DNA from 2 places in the Pseudarthrobacter kochi genome. Region 1 is predicted to be linked to the other one. Evidence: predicted binding sites of a transcription regulator. Region 1 holds the regulator's gene; the other holds the start of a gene.

Region 1 (7,499 bases):
GCGCCATCATGGAGCTGTGCCAAAGCCGGCGCGGCGTCATGGGCGGCATGGACTATCTCTCGGAGGACCGGGTGGAAATCCGGTACCGCCTGCCGCTGGCCGAAATCGTCTTCGACTTCTTTGACATCCTTAAGTCCAAGACCCGCGGCTACGGCTCGCTGGACTGGAAGGCCGACGGCGAGCAGGTGGCCGACCTGGTCAAGGTGGACATCATGCTCCAGGGCGAGCAGGTGGACGCTTTCAGTGCCATCACCCACCGTGACAAGGCCTACGCCTACGGTGTGATGATGACGGGCAAGCTGCGCGAACTGATTCCCCGCCAGCAGTTCGAGGTCCCCATCCAGGCGGCCATCGGCTCCCGGATCATCGCCCGAGAGAGCATCCGGGCCATTCGCAAGGATGTCCTGGCCAAGTGCTACGGCGGTGACATCACCCGGAAGCGCAAACTGCTGGAGAAGCAGAAGGAAGGCAAGAAGCGCATGAAGATGGTGGGACGCGTCGAGGTCCCGCAGGAAGCCTTCATCGCCGCCCTCACCACGGACGAGTCCAAGGACAAGGCCAAGAAGTAACGGTGCCGGAAATGACTGTTGCAGTTCTCCAGGCGGGCCGGGCCCGTGCCTAGCGCGCTGCCGCTGGGCGACCCGGCGCCGCCGGACGGGCTGCTGCCCGGCCAGGCGCTGGAGGGCGCCGCGGCCCGCGCCTTCGGGCTGTACGTGCACATCCCGTTCTGTGCCGTGCGCTGCGGCTACTGCGATTTCAACACCTACACCGCCACGGAGCTCGGCGGCGGGGCCTCGCAGGACGCCTACGCCGGCACCGCCGTCGCGGAAGTGGACTTTGCCGCCGCCGTGCTCCGGGACAGCGGCCTGCCGCCACGACCGCTCAGCACCGTCTTTTTCGGCGGCGGAACACCGACTCTGCTCCCCGCTGAGGACCTGGCCCGCATTCTCACCACCGCCCTCGGGGCGTGGGGCCTCGAGCCGGGCGCCGAGGTCACCACGGAGGCGAACCCGGACTCGGTCACGCCCGAATCCCTGCAGCTGCTGGCTGACGCCGGTTTCACCAGGGTGTCCTTCGGCATGCAGTCTGCGGTGCCGCATGTCCTTAAGGTGCTGGACCGCACCCACACCCCCAGCCGGGTGCCCCAGGCCGTCGGGTGGGCCCGGGCGGCCGGCCTCGACGTCAGCCTTGACCTGATCTATGGAACGCCGGGGGAGTCGCTGGCGGACTGGCGCTACTCGCTGGAGACTGCCCTGTCGTACGAGCCGGACCACATCAGCGCCTACGCGCTGATCGTCGAGGAGGGCACCAAGCTTGCCGCGCAGATCCGCCGCGGCGAGGTGCCGGGAATCGACGACGACGACCACGCGGCCAAATATGAACTCGCCGATGAACTCATCTCCGCCGCGGGGCTGTCCTGGTACGAGGTCAGCAACTGGTCCCGCAGCCCGGAGCAGGCCTGCCGCCACAACCTCGCCTACTGGCGGGGCGACGACTGGTGGGGGATCGGCCCCGGCGCGCACTCCCACGTGGGCGGCGTGCGCTGGTGGAACGTCAAGCACCCCACCGCCTACGCCAACCGCCTGGGTTCCCGGCTCTCGCCGGCGGCCGGCCGGGAGACCCTTGACTCCGAGACCCGCAACGTGGAGCGCGTCATGCTCGAAACCCGGCTGAACTCGGGGCTGGAAATAGCCAGCCTGGGCGGACTGGGGGACACCGGACGGCACGCCGTCGCCGGACTCATCGCGGACGGCCTCGTTGACTCCGTGGCGGCCTTCCGCGGCACCCTCGTCCTGACGCTCAAGGGCCGGCTGCTCGCGGACGCCGTGGTCCGCAGGATCCTGCCGGACTGACCCCGCCTGCCGGCCTGCCGTGACCCGGCCCCGGCAGGGCAGCTCAGGGCAGGAGCTGCCGCGCTACTTGATCCAGCGGAGGTTGAACTCGTAGCGGTGCGGCTGGCCGCGGTTGACGTGGATGCCGGCCGCGACCGAGAAGCACGTCACGGCAATCCAGATGACCGTGGCCAGGACGGCGAAAATGTTGCCCACCACCGGCACGAAGACCAGCAGGTTGCACAGCACAGCAGCAATCGTGGGGGGCAGCGTGAAGTTGAGGGCTTCCTTGGACTCCTGCGCCGTGAACGGCCCGCGGTCCTTGAAGATCAGGTAAATCAGCAGCGAGGGAACACAGCCCAGGATGCCGCCGAAGTGGGCCAGCGTGGCCCACTGCCGGTCCTCGTTCGCCGTGAGCGGCAGCGCATTTGCGGGAACGCCATGGTACGGGGGCTGGCCATGGCCGGCCTGGTTGCCGTTGTGTTCGCGTGCGTCATCTGCCACGGTGTCGTCCTTCGGATTGCGGGTGGTGCGTTGGTGCCTGCAGGTGCCAGGGCTGCGCCGGGAGCGCAGCCGCCGTACCAAGAATACTTGCTCGGGCACGGAATCACGGATCGGCCCGCTGGCAGGGACGCCCGGCAGCCCCGGTCAGGGAACGGTGAGGAAGTCGATGACCTCTTCCACCCGGCCCAGCAGGGAGGGCTCCAGATCGGCATAGTTGCGGACCGCGCCGAGAAGCTTTTGCCAGCCCAGGCCGATGTCCTCCTTGGTGCTGTGCGGCCAGCCGAAGGCCGTCAGGATCCCGGTCTTCCAGTCCACCCCGCGGGGGATCACCGGCCACTTCTCGATTCCCAGGACGGCGGGCCGGATCGCCTGCCAGACGTCCACGTAGGGGTGGCCGACGATCAGGACGTTCCCGGCCGCGCCGGGGGTGGCCATCACAGCCGCGGCGATCCTGGATTCCTTGGAGTCGGGCACCAGGTGGTCCACCAGCACGCCCAGCCGGCGCCCGGGGCCGGGCCGGAAAGCCGCCACCGCGCCGGCGAGGTCGTCAATGCCGTGCAGAGGCTCGACGACGATGCCCTCCACCCGGAGGTCGTCACCCCAGACCTTCTCGACGAGTTCGGCGTCGTGCTTTCCTTCCACCCAGATCCGGCTCGCTTTGGCGACCTGGGCGCGCTGGCCCTCCACCCGGACGGAGCCGGACGCTGTTCTGGTGCCAGCGGCGGCTGCGGCGGACCGGGGCGCCGGCGGCATGAGCCGGATCGGCCGGCCCTCCAGCAGGAAGCCGAAACCGAGGCGGAAGGACCGGGACTTGCCGCGGCGGTCTTCAAGGGCCACCACATGCATCCCGCCGGACTTCTCCACGCGGGTGACGGCACCCACCCAACCGGACTGCACATCTTCGAGGACCATTCCGCGCTCCACGGGCACTTCAGGCAGCTGGGCCTTGGCGGGGGCGGACAGGTCCTGGGGGCCCCAGTTCTGGTACGACATCGGATACACACTGCTTTGCGCTCGGTTTGCTGCTGCGGGCTGTGCCCCAAAACACGCGCCCCGGGAGGAACGCCCGGAGCGAACTCAATGCTAACAACGCGGCGACTCATATTAGACTGGTTAGCACTTAGGCATGTCGAGTGCTAACCGCTGCGTGTCCGGCCACTGCGTATCCGGCGCGGCCGGCGGGCGGCGGCACCGGATGCGGGACAGTCGATAGGAGGTGGAGCGTGAGCGAACCGCGCAAACTCGAAGTGCTGCGCGCCATCGTGGAGGACTACGTCCATTCGCGGGAACCCGTCGGCTCCAAAGCGCTCGTGGAGCGGCACCACCTCGGCGTGTCCAGCGCCACGATCCGCAATGACATGGCGGCCCTGGAAGATGAGGGCCTCATCACGGCTCCACACACCAGCGCCGGACGCATCCCCACCGACAAAGGCTACCGGCTGTTCGTGGACCAGATTTCGGCGGTCAAGCCACTTTCGCCGGCGGAACGCCGCGCCATCCAGGCCCTGCTGGAAGGCTCCGACGACCTCGACGACGTCCTGGACCGGACGGTGCGGCTGCTTTCCCAGCTGACCAACCAGGTCGCCGTCGTGCAGTACCCGCACCTCAGCCGGGCCAAGGTGCGGCACATCGAATTCGTCCTGCTCGCCCCCCGCAAGGTGCTCGCCGTGCTGATCGCGGACACCGGCAAGGTGGAACAACGCGTGATCGACGTGGGGCAGGACCTTCAGGACGAGGCCCTGTCCGAACTGCGCACCCGCTTCCTCGGCAGCCTCACGGGGACGCCGCTGAACCTGCTGCCGCAGTCCCTGCAGTCCCTGATCGGCAGCTGCCCGCCGGCGCGGCGCAACGCCGCCCAGGCGTTGGCCCGAGGCCTCGAGGCCCTGGCCGCCAGCAGCCGCGAGGAGCGGATGGTCATGGCCGGAACCGCCAACCTGGCCCGCTCCAACGTCGACTTCCCGCTGACCATCGGCCCGGTCCTGGAAGCCCTCGAGGAACAGGTGGTCATGCTCCGCCTGCTGAGCGACATGGCCGCAGACCCACGGGGCGTCACGGTCAGCATCGGCCGGGAAAATCCCTACGACGGGCTCGCCGAGGCCTCTGTGGTGGCCACCGGCTACGGACCGGACGCGACGGCGAAAGTCGGGGTGCTGGGTCCCACCCGGATGGACTATCCGACCACCATGGCCGCCGTCCGGGCGGTCGCACGCTACCTTTCAAGGATTCTCGGCCCCTGACGGGCCGCGTCCACCCGCAACAGGCAGTGCCCCACCGGCAGTACAAAAAGGAAGAGATACACACTTTGAGCAGCCATTACGACGTTCTTGGAGTCTCCCGCGAAGCCACGGGAGAAGAGATCAAGAAGGCTTACCGCAAGCTGGCGCGCAACCTCCACCCGGACGTGAACCCCGGGGATGACGCCTCCGACCGGTTCAAGGCCGTCACGCACGCCTACGAGGTGCTGTCCGATCCGCAGAAGCGCCGGATCTACGACACCACCGGCAACGAGAACGGCACCGACAATGGCTTCGGCGGCGGCAGCTACTCCGGCCAGGGCTTCGCGTTCCAGGACATCTTCGAGACCTTCTTCGGCGCCGGCGGGCAGGCCGGACCGGCGTCCCGGGTCCGCCGCGGGCAGGATGCCCTCATCAGCGTCCGGATCGACCTCCGCGACGCCGTCTTCGGCGTCAACAAGAAACTCGAAGTCGACACCGCCGTCACGTGCCCCACCTGTGAAGGCTCATGCTGCCGCGAGGGCAGCCACCCGGAACGCTGCGACATCTGCGGCGGCTCCGGCCAGGTCCAGCGCGCCGTGCGTTCCATCCTCGGCCAGGTCATGACCACGGCACCCTGCGGGTCCTGCGAGGGCTTCGGCACCGTCATCAAGGATCCCTGCAACGAATGCGCGGGCCAGGGCCGCATCCGCAGCCGGCGCACCCTGACGGTCAAGGTCCCCGCCGGCGTCGCCACCGGCACCCGCATCCAGCTCTCCGGGCAGGGTGAGGCAGGCCCCGCCGGCGGACCCGCCGGCGACCTCTACGTGGAGATCCGGGTCAACACCGACGCCACGTACGTCCGCGACGGCGACGACCTGCACGCAAGCCTCAACATCCCCATGACGGCCGCCGCACTCGGCACCGAGCTCACGCTCGACACCTTCGACGGCCAGCAGGAGATCGACGTGAAGGCCGGCACCCAGTCCGGCGAGGTCATCACCCTCCGCGGACTCGGCGTCACCCACCTGCGCGGCTACGGCCGTGGCGACCTCAAGGTCCATCTCCAGGTCGACACCCCTGCCAAGCTCGACGCCGCCCAGGAGGATCTGCTCCGCCAGCTCGCGAAGCTGCGCGGCGAACAGTTCACCGAAGGAAAACTCGCCGCGAGCGGCGGGGTCTTCGCGAAGCTCCGGGACCGGCTCGGTAACCTGTAGCGGTGAGTAACCCGGTCTTTTTCACTGCCCCCGGCACCCTGGACGGGCTGGCCCCCGGGTCCGTCTTCGTCCTTGACGGACCCGAGGCCCGCCATGCGGTCACGGTGAAGCGTCTTGGTGTGGGGGAGGCCGTCGACATCGCCGACGGCGCCGGGAAGCGGCTGACCGGCGCCGTGTCCGCCGTCGCGCCCGGCGAGCTGACGGTGGAATGCTCCGGGCTGTCCGAGGAGCCCCTGCCGGAGGTCCGGCTGGTCCTGGTCCAGGCCCTCGCGAAAGGCGACCGGGACGAGCTCGCCGCGGAGACAGCGACCGAACTGGGGATCGACGCCGTTGTGCCCTGGCAGGCCGAACGCTCGATTGTCCGCTGGAAGGCCGAACGCGCGGCCAAGGCCCACGCCAAGTGGCAGTCGGTCGTCACGGCGGCGGCCAAACAGGCACGCCGTGCGTGGATCCCGGAAGTCCGCCCCGCCGTCGACGGCGCCGGCCTGCAGGCGGCAGTGGCCGCCGCGGACCTCGCCATCATCCTGCATGAGGACGCCGTCCGTCCGCTGCGTCAGGTGCTGGAGGCCTGGCACCACACCAGGGCCGGTGGCGCCGGCTCGGGCAGCGACGGCCCGGGTGGGGGCCGCGAGGTGCTGCTGATCGTCGGACCCGAGGGTGGCATCAGCCCGCGGGAAGTCACCAGGCTCTGCGACGCCGGCGCGGTGACAGCCTTGCTGGGGCACCATGTGCTGCGCTCGTCCACGGCCGGTCCCGCCGCGACGGTCCTCGCCAGCGACATCCTGGGCCGCTGGTAGCCCGGGTTCAGCCCAAGACGCGATCGGCTGCTCCATAACGGCCCTTCTGAGGGTTCAGAACGGCCGTTACGGAGCAGCCGATGCCAAATCCGGCAGGGTTGCCCTATTTAGCAGGAGCTGCCCTATGTGACTGTGAACCCGCGGGTATCAACGTTCAGGTCCTCGGCCGGATTGCCATCCTCAAGCTGGGAGACCCGGACCTCATAGCTGCCGGGGCCAAGGTTGACCGACAGGCTGAAGGCTCCCGATTGGCCTGCCTCGGCAGAGACCGTGACCGTCCCGTTCAGGTACTTCGTCTCGACGCTGCCGTCGATGCGCAGAATCTCCCACCGGAGCTTGCCGCCCGCAGCGGTGCTGCGGCCGGAGATCTTGACCGCACCGTCCGCCACGGAGGTCCCTTCCTGGGGATCGATGATCCACACCGGGGCGACCATCCCTGCGCTGCGTGACGTCGGGGAACCAAGCCGGACATGGTTGAAAGCGACATAGTCGGTATGCCCGTCCACCAGCACCACCACCTGGATCTGCTGGCCGGCGTCGATCAGCCCCGCGCTGGCAGCGGCCGCCGTCGCGGTGTAAACGAGCTGCTGCACCGCCCGCTCGGCCATGGCCGGATCCACATTGCTGTTGAAAGCGTCCGCCGACATGTCCACGGTGATGACGTTTTTGCCGGAGATGGAGCTTGCCAGCTTCTTCGGGTTCTGCCAGGGAGTGAAGAAATCAGGATCGAGGGGCTTCTGGGACATCATGACCCGGACCGCCCGCGTGACGGGGTTGTCCTGTTCCGGGACATCACGGAACTCGCGGTAAAGGAACGTGCTGTCATTGCTCCGGCCGATCCAGTACACCGGCGCCTTGTTGGACGCCTGGGACGTTTCCAGCGGTGCGCTGGTGGTCGGCGCGGATGCCTGGGCAGACAGGGCCTGGGCCGGCGGG
Region 2 (7,499 bases), on a different contig from region 1:
GGTCCGCCCGGGGGAGGACGACTACGAACTGCAGCTGACGGAACAGGCCAAGATCAACCCTGCCCTGATCCGGCACCTGAAGACCATCCACGGGATCGTGTTCGACGTCAACGCCGTAACCCGAATGGCATACAGCACCGCCCGGTTTGATCCGCAGCCCGTCCTTGATCGCCTCGGCACGCTCATCCAGCCCATCCACGGCGCCGAGGTCGAACACAACCTGCTGGTATCCACCTTCGCCGACCTGTCCGGAAGCCTCGACGACCCGTGGATCAACGACAACCACCCCCTCGTCGTGGCGCTGGGCCGCGCGGCCGCCGGCGGGGCGGTGGAGGTTCCCGAGCTCAAGGCCGGTCGGTTCCCGAGCACCGACGAGCGGGATCCCGCCGATGAGCTGCTGCTGCTCGACGCCGACACCGACCAGCAGTACGTCGTCGACGCCGTCCGTGCCGGGGACTCGCTGGTGGTCAGCAGCCCGCCGGGCACCGGCCAGACCCAGACGGCCATCAACACCATCGGTGCCCTGGTCGATCAGGGCAAGACTGTCCTGGTGGTGGGGGACCGGCGTGCCAGCCTGGGCGAAATCTCCGCCCAGCTGGACACCCTGGGGCTGGACTCCACCCTGTTCCAGCTCGCCGGGAACGCCACTCCGCTGCAGCTCAAGGGTCAGCTGGTCCGGGCCATCGTGCGCAACGAGAAATCCCTCGAGCCCCAGCTCAGCAACCTCCACACCACCCTGATCGAGCACCGCCACGCCCTTCGGGACCATGTCGCCTCACTGCACAACGTCCGCCAGCGCTGGGGCTGCTCGCCGTACGAGGCCATGCAGTCGCTGGCCGAGCTGACCTCCATCCAGCCGGCACCCGCCACCACCGTCCGGCTCAAGCGCAGCGTGCTGGATAATATCCGGGACCGCGAGGAGCTTGCCGGCCGCCTCCACCGGGCGGCCGAACTGGGAAGCTTCAGCCGGGCCTCGACAACAAGCCCCTGGCACGGCGCCCGCCTCCTGACCCGCAAGGAAACCCAGGAAGCCCAGCAGGTGGCCCGATCCGTGGCCCGGAAGCTGCCGGAACTGCGCGACCTGATGAACGGCGTCGCCGAACACGCAGAGATCCGCCTGGGCCGTTCGTTTGCCGAGTGGGGCGACCAGGTTGATCTGCTGGTCGCGGTCCGCGAAAGCCTCGACAAATTCACCCCGGACATCTTCGACCGTCCGGTCCACGACCTCATCTCCGCCACCGCAGCCTCCTCCTGGCGGCGCGAGCGGAACATCGAGATGCCGTCCATGCAGCGGTCACGCCTCCGCCGGGTGGCTAAGGAATATGTCCGCCCGGGCGTCCACATCGCCGACCTGCACAGCTCCCTCGTCCTCGTCCAGGAGCAGCGGGCCGCATGGGCCGACTACGCCACGACGCAGCGGCATCCGGCGGTCCCGTCCGGCCTGGGGGAGATCATCGCCCTGTACCGCGAGCTGGACGCGGAGCTGGCCGAGCTGGGCCAGGCCGTCAGGCACACCGCGGCGGGCGGCGAGTTGCACGGCACGCCCTACGAGGAGCTCATGGAGCGACTGGACCGGCTGGTTGCCGACACCGGAACACTCGAGACCCTGCCCGAGCGGACCCTCCTCGTCGAGAATATGCGCGAGCACGGCCTTGGCGAACTGCTCGCCGACCTTGCCGAGCGCGAGGTTCCCGCCGGATCGGTGGCTGCGGAGCTCGAGCTCGCCTGGTGGCAGTCGGCGCTGGAAGCCATGATCAGCGGGGACGATTACCTTGCCATGTCCGACGGCGACGCCCTGCGCCAGCTCGAAGCGGAATACCGTCTCGCGGACAACGCCCACATCGCCAGTGGCGCGGCCCGGCTGCGCTGGCAACTGGCCGAACGCTGGCGGGTGGCCATCGCGGAGCACCCGCGCCAGGCGGAACTGCTGCGCAGCCTGCTCAAGGACGGCCGGGTAACCCTGTCGGCGCTGACGGGCCAGGCCCCGGAACTGCTGCCCATGCTGGTGCCGGTATGGTCGGTCAGCCCCTATCTCCTGACGGCGGTTTTGCCGGTGGAGCAGAGGTTCGACGCCGTTGTTATCCTCGATGCCGAGGCGACGTCGCTGCAGGCTGTCCTGCCGGCCATCGCCCGCGCCAAACAGGTCATTGCCTTTGGCGACGACCGGATCGCCAGCCCGCGGACCTTCACCGTGGGTGTGGAGCGGCTTGCCGCCGGCGAGAGCTCCCATCAGGGAGTCGAGAGTGCCTACAAGGCATTGGCCGCCGTGTTGCCGGCCTGGAACCTGCGCACCATCTACCGCGCCGTTGACGAAGACCTCGTCCGGCAACTGAGCAAGGGCTTCTACGACGGCGGACTGCGCCGGCTGCCGGAGGGCCAGTCCGCCACCGGGCTGGACCGCGCCCTGACAGTGGAATACCTTCCGGACGGCACGGGTCTGCCCAGCGCGGACCACGACGGTGTCGAGTCCGTCGTCGCCGAGGTTAACCGGGCGGTGGAGCTTGTCTTCGAACACGCCCGGCTGCGGCCGCGCACGTCGCTGGCCGTCGTCACCGGCAGCCTCCGGCACGCAGCCCGGATCGGCGAGTCCATCCGGCTGCAGCTGCCCAACTACCCGCTGCTGGCCAGTTTCTTCACCGCCGGGGACGAATCCTTCCGCGTGGTGGACCTGGAACGCGCCCAGGGCCTGGTCCGCGATCACGTGATCTTCTCCCCGGGCTACGGACGCACCCCGCACGGGCGTGCGCTCCACAGCCTCGGCCCGCTGTCGGCCGAAGGTGGCCGCGCCAGGTTCGCGCTCGCCATGACACGGGCACGCCGCTCGCTGCACGTGCTCAGCTGCTTCCGTCCCGAGGACCTCGACGTGACCCGGCTCAGTCACGGCGCGGTCGACTTCTACGAGCTGCTGGACCGTGAAATCGCGGGCAACTCCGATCTTGGCAGCCCGGCGTCGCGGGCCGCTGCCAGCGAACAGGCCCTGGGAGCGGACCCGCTCGTGGCGGACCTCGGCGACCGGCTGCGCGCCAGGGGTGCCCGGGTCTGGCACCAGTACGACGGCGCCCTGAACATGGTGGCCGCGGCCGACCCCTTGAGCACGCTCGGTCAGGACGACGCCGAGATTCCCCGGCCCGTGGCAATTGAATCCGACGGCACCGAACAGTACCGCCGGCTGACCGTCCGCGAACGCAGCAGGCTCCGCCCTCAGCTCCTGGAGCGCCTTGGCTGGCGGTACATGCCACTATGGACCATAGAGGTCTTCACTGATCCTTCGGCCTGCGCCGACCGTATCGGCGGATACCTGGGCCTGGAAAAGCCGGCCGTGTCGCACCGGAAACAGGCGTCGCCGGGATTCTTCGACGACGACGTCGAGAACCTTGCCGTCAACGAAGCGCAGGCCTCCCAGGGGCGTGCCCCTTCCGAATGGCCGGACAATGCGCAACAGTTGAGAACAGATCAGGGCAGTAAGGAGGCCGGCGGCATGAATGCGGACGGCAAGACCCAGGACAACGGCAACGTAGCGCGGAACGGCAGCCGGGAGGACGCACCTCAGCAGTCACCGCCGGCCAACGTCCCGGCCGGCGTGCTGCCGAACAAGGCTGCGGAAGACGACCCGCGGCGCTGGGGCGACGAACCGGGCGGCTACGACCACGACTCCTGGCTCCAGGAACAGAAGCCTCCGCACTGGGGCTAGGTCCTCCGGGCCTGGCACCGCACCCGGCCGACACAGTTCCGGAGCCGGCTTCGGGCGAAGCTCGGGCCGGGCGGAGCGGCTAGCCGGGAACGGCCGCGACAAGGACAAAGAACAGCTTTCCCTGCGTTGATGCACCGGCGAGACGACGCGCCTGATCGGCATCGGCTGCCACCACCAGGAGGCCCTCGGTTTCCCCGGTAGCCAGCCATGGGCCGGCCCCGCTGCCGTGGCCGGAGGTCCACAGCACTGGAACGGCGGCGGCCAGGACCTGGGAAGCCGCGGGCTGGTCAAAGCTGTTGCCCGTTGTCATGACCACATTGACGAGCTGTCCGGGGGAGAGCAGCTGGATCGAGGCCGGATCCGCCATCCGGAGCGGCACTGCGGCGGATCCCGGAGGGCTCCCCGCCAGCAGGCCGGGCCCCAGGAGTTGGGAATCGGAGAGCAGTTGGCCCTTGCGGAGGGCGACAGCAAGCTGCTTGCCGAGCAGGGATTCGGCGCTGCCGTAGCTGCTTACCGGAACCAGCGCACTGGGAACGCCCAGGACTACCAGGTCGTCCGCGCTGAGTGTCTCCCCGGCCGGGAGGTCCCTGGCAGCCGCAACGGCGGAGACACTGTAGACCGGGGCCGGAGTCAGTTGTTGCACGGTGAGACCTGCGGCGATGCACAGCAGCAGTGCCACGGCCAGCCGCCGGTTGCGGCTCAGCCAACGGGCCAGCCGCCGGCGGGGAGGTTGCCGGGCGGGTCTCCGGCCCCCTGGGGAGCGGCTGCCCCGGAGAACCCACGAGGGGCGCCACGCGTCACGCCGCAAGAGTCCAAAGGACTCGGCGGGAAGGATCCCTGCGGGCGGGACAGGGCGTGGATGCGTGGCCATAACCTGACCCTACGCATCGGAATGCCAGCCGGGCCGGTTCAGTGTGGGCTATGTGGAAAAAGCGGCCTGACAACACTGCCGGACAGGCAGCGAACAGCTGTGGAGCCGCAGACCCTGCGGACCGCTGCTAGCTTGCGGAAGCGGCGGCAGGCGCCGGCGTTGGCGCCGGAGCCGGAGCGGGGGAAACAGTGCTGCCCTTGGCATCGCGGGAGTCGGTCCGGTAGAAGCCGGAACCCTTGAAGACGACGCCGACGCTGTTGAACTTTTTGCGCAGGGTTCCCTGGCACTCCGGGCAGGACGTGAGGGAGCTGTCGGTGAACGACTGCACGATCTCGAAGGCGTGGCTGCAGTCCTTGCAGGCGTATGCATACGTGGGCACTGGAAATCCTCCTCTGGGACAAACGAGCAGGTCCCGTGCCGCCGGGGTCGGGATCCAGGCCGACAAGTCTATCGGCAAAGTCCGTCCCTTAGCAGTCGCAGGGCCTGAGTGCTAATTCTATCACCCCCGCCGTGCGCTCCCGGAAGCCTAACCCTGCAGCTGCACCAGGCCCGCCGGGGTCAGGGCGGCCGCCACTTTCCGGTCGAAGGACTCTGCCGGGATGCTGCCCGCGGGCAGCACCTCGCCGTCATACACGACGGCGGCTGTCGGCAGCGGCGGCATCAATGCGTCGTCGGACGCCGGCGTCGGGGACGGGAGGAAGGCGCTCAACGCCGCCAGGAACGTGTCGTAGTAGCCGCCGCCCTGGCCGATCCGGTTGCCGGCGAAGTCGACGGCGGTGGCCGGCAGGAAGATGCCGCCGGCGTGCCGCATAACGGTGGTGTCGTGGCGTTCCCCGGCGGGCTCCTGGATCGGCGCGTAACGGCTCCGCACGGACCTGGAAGCCGGTGTCCAGTACACCCAGCTCAGCGTCAGTCCGGGCTCGCAGACGGGAAGCAGAAGCTGATGCCCTGCCGCATGGAGCGCTGTCAGCAGGGGAAGGGTCGGCGGTTCGGAACCCACGCCAAGGTAGGCGGCGAAGGTGCCGGAACTGCCACCGGTCAGACGTGTTGCCCAGGCTAGACCGTGCCGGGCGATGCCCGCCCCGGCGGCCTCCAGCCCGGCCGGCGTCAGGGCCGCGCGCAGGGTCCGGTGGCTTGCCCGGATGTCTTCCTTCGATGCCATGATGCCTCGTTCCTCCGCGCGATCCGGCCCCGGGAGGCAGCGGCTCCCGCCGGCTCGAATGATTACGCAATGTTTGGTCCCTCCGTTAGATTAGTCGAGTGACTACACCCAACGCTCCCGTCCGCAAGGCCGTCATCCCCGCAGCCGGCCTCGGCACCAGGTTCCTGCCGGCCACCAAGGCCATGCCCAAGGAAATGCTGCCCGTCGTCGACAAGCCGGCCATTCAGTACGTGGTGGAAGAAGCCGTCAATGTCGGGCTGACCGACATCCTGATGATCACCGGCCGCAACAAGCGCGCCCTGGAGGACCACTTCGATCGCGTCCCCACCCTGGAAGCCACGCTTGAGGCCAAGGGCGACACCGCCAAGCTTGCGTCCATCCAGGCCGCCAGCAACCTGGGCGACATCCATTACGTGCGCCAGGGCGATCCGATGGGCCTCGGCCACGCCGTCCTCCGTGCCAAGCAGCACGTGGGCTATGAGCCGTTTGCCGTCCTGCTGGGCGATGACCTGATCGACGCCCGCGACGAACTTCTCAGCACCATGATCGAGGTCCAGGCGAAGACCGGTGGATCGGTGGTTGCCCTGATCGAGGTTGAGCCTTCCGAAATCAGCGCCTACGGTTGCGCCGACATCGACGCGATAGCGGGCGAAGAGTATGTCCGGATCAACCACCTGGTCGAGAAGCCTGACGTCAAAGATGCCCCGTCGAATCTCGCGATCATCGGCCGCTACGTCCTCCACCCGGCGGTCTTCGAAGTGCTGGAACACACCGAGCCGGGACGCGGCGGCGAAATCCAGCTCACCGACGCGCTGCAGGAACTCGCCTCCGGTGACGGCGAAGGCTACGGCGTCTACGGCGTGGTCTTCCGCGGCCGCCGCTACGATACCGGCGATAAGCTCAGCTACCTTAAGGCCTGTGTCCAGCTCGCCTGCGACAGTGACGACCTCGGTCCCGGCCTGCGGGAATGGCTGCCGGGCTTCGCCGCGAGCCTGGCTCCCAGCCTGATCAAGTAGCTCCGGTGGGCGGCAGCTTCCAGTGGCCGGTGACGCTTGAAAGCGGCGACCTTGTGTTGCGCCCGATCCGTTACCGGGACCGCAAGGAGTGGACCGAGGTCCGCTCCCGCAACAGCGAGTGGCTGGCCCCCTGGGAAGCGTCAAACCCCGTTCCCGGGGGCGGCCTTCCCGACTACCGCCAGATGGTGCGGTCCCTCAAGGCCCAGGCCGCCCAGGGAACCGCCCTGCCGTTTCTCATCACCGCATGGACCCCGGGCTTCCGGGAGCCGGTGATCGTCGGACAACTCACGGTGTCCTCGATAGTGTGGGGCTCTGCCATGATGGCGACGCTGGGTTACTGGGTGGACAAGGACCGGGCCGGCCAGGGCATCGCCCCTACCGCTGTGGCGTTGGTGACGGACTATTGCTTCGAGGTTCTCGGGATGCACCGGATGGAAATCAACATCCGTCCCGAAAACGCACCCAGCTTGCGGGTAGTCGAGAAGCTGGGCTTCCGCGACGAGGGCTACCGGCCGCGGTTTCTGCACATTAACGGCGAATGGGCGGACCACCGGAGCTTCGCGCTGACCTCCGAGGAAGTGCCCGGGGGGCTCCTGGAACGCTGGCAACACAACGGGCCTGCTTGATCGGCCAGCCCCCACCTGACCAGCCGTAACGTCCTAAATCCAGTCAATTGCGAGTTCCCCCGCGACACACCGGGGACAATGCGGCTCCGTACCGCGCATTGCTCATACGGTTTTGGTGTGGACTTCCCTCTTA

What was found. Region 1 encodes HrcA, which represses chaperone genes, less so after heat shock. Its sites were predicted from a motif close to TTNGCACTCGNNNNNNNCGAGTGCNAA; they were not measured.
Region 2: the regulator HrcA is predicted to act here: its motif matches at 5,030-5,056, upstream of ACZY0Y_RS01150 (FmdB family zinc ribbon protein).

The regions. Positions count from the first base shown of each region.
Region 1 covers NZ_JBVAYV010000012.1:19,442-26,940, reverse strand. Annotated here, with positions in the region: gene lepA (translation elongation factor 4) at 1-569, shown strand, start outside; gene hemW (radical SAM family heme chaperone HemW) at 615-1,853, shown strand; gene ACZY0Y_RS08290 (DUF4870 domain-containing protein) at 1,917-2,336, opposite strand; gene ACZY0Y_RS08285 (DUF3097 family protein) at 2,481-3,329, opposite strand; gene hrcA (heat-inducible transcriptional repressor HrcA) at 3,560-4,573, shown strand; gene dnaJ (molecular chaperone DnaJ) at 4,639-5,766, shown strand; gene ACZY0Y_RS08270 (16S rRNA (uracil(1498)-N(3))-methyltransferase) at 5,769-6,563, shown strand; gene ACZY0Y_RS08265 (GerMN domain-containing protein) at 6,686-7,499, opposite strand, start outside.
Region 2 covers NZ_JBVAYV010000001.1:223,752-231,250, forward strand. Annotated here, with positions in the region: gene ACZY0Y_RS01140 (AAA family ATPase) at 1-3,691, shown strand, start outside; gene ACZY0Y_RS01145 (RcpC/CpaB family pilus assembly protein) at 3,771-4,370, opposite strand; gene ACZY0Y_RS01150 (FmdB family zinc ribbon protein) at 4,690-4,941, opposite strand; gene ACZY0Y_RS01155 (5-formyltetrahydrofolate cyclo-ligase) at 5,089-5,724, opposite strand; gene galU (UTP--glucose-1-phosphate uridylyltransferase GalU) at 5,823-6,740, shown strand; gene ACZY0Y_RS01165 (GNAT family N-acetyltransferase) at 6,746-7,366, shown strand; gene ACZY0Y_RS01170 (hypothetical protein) at 7,484-7,499, shown strand, end outside.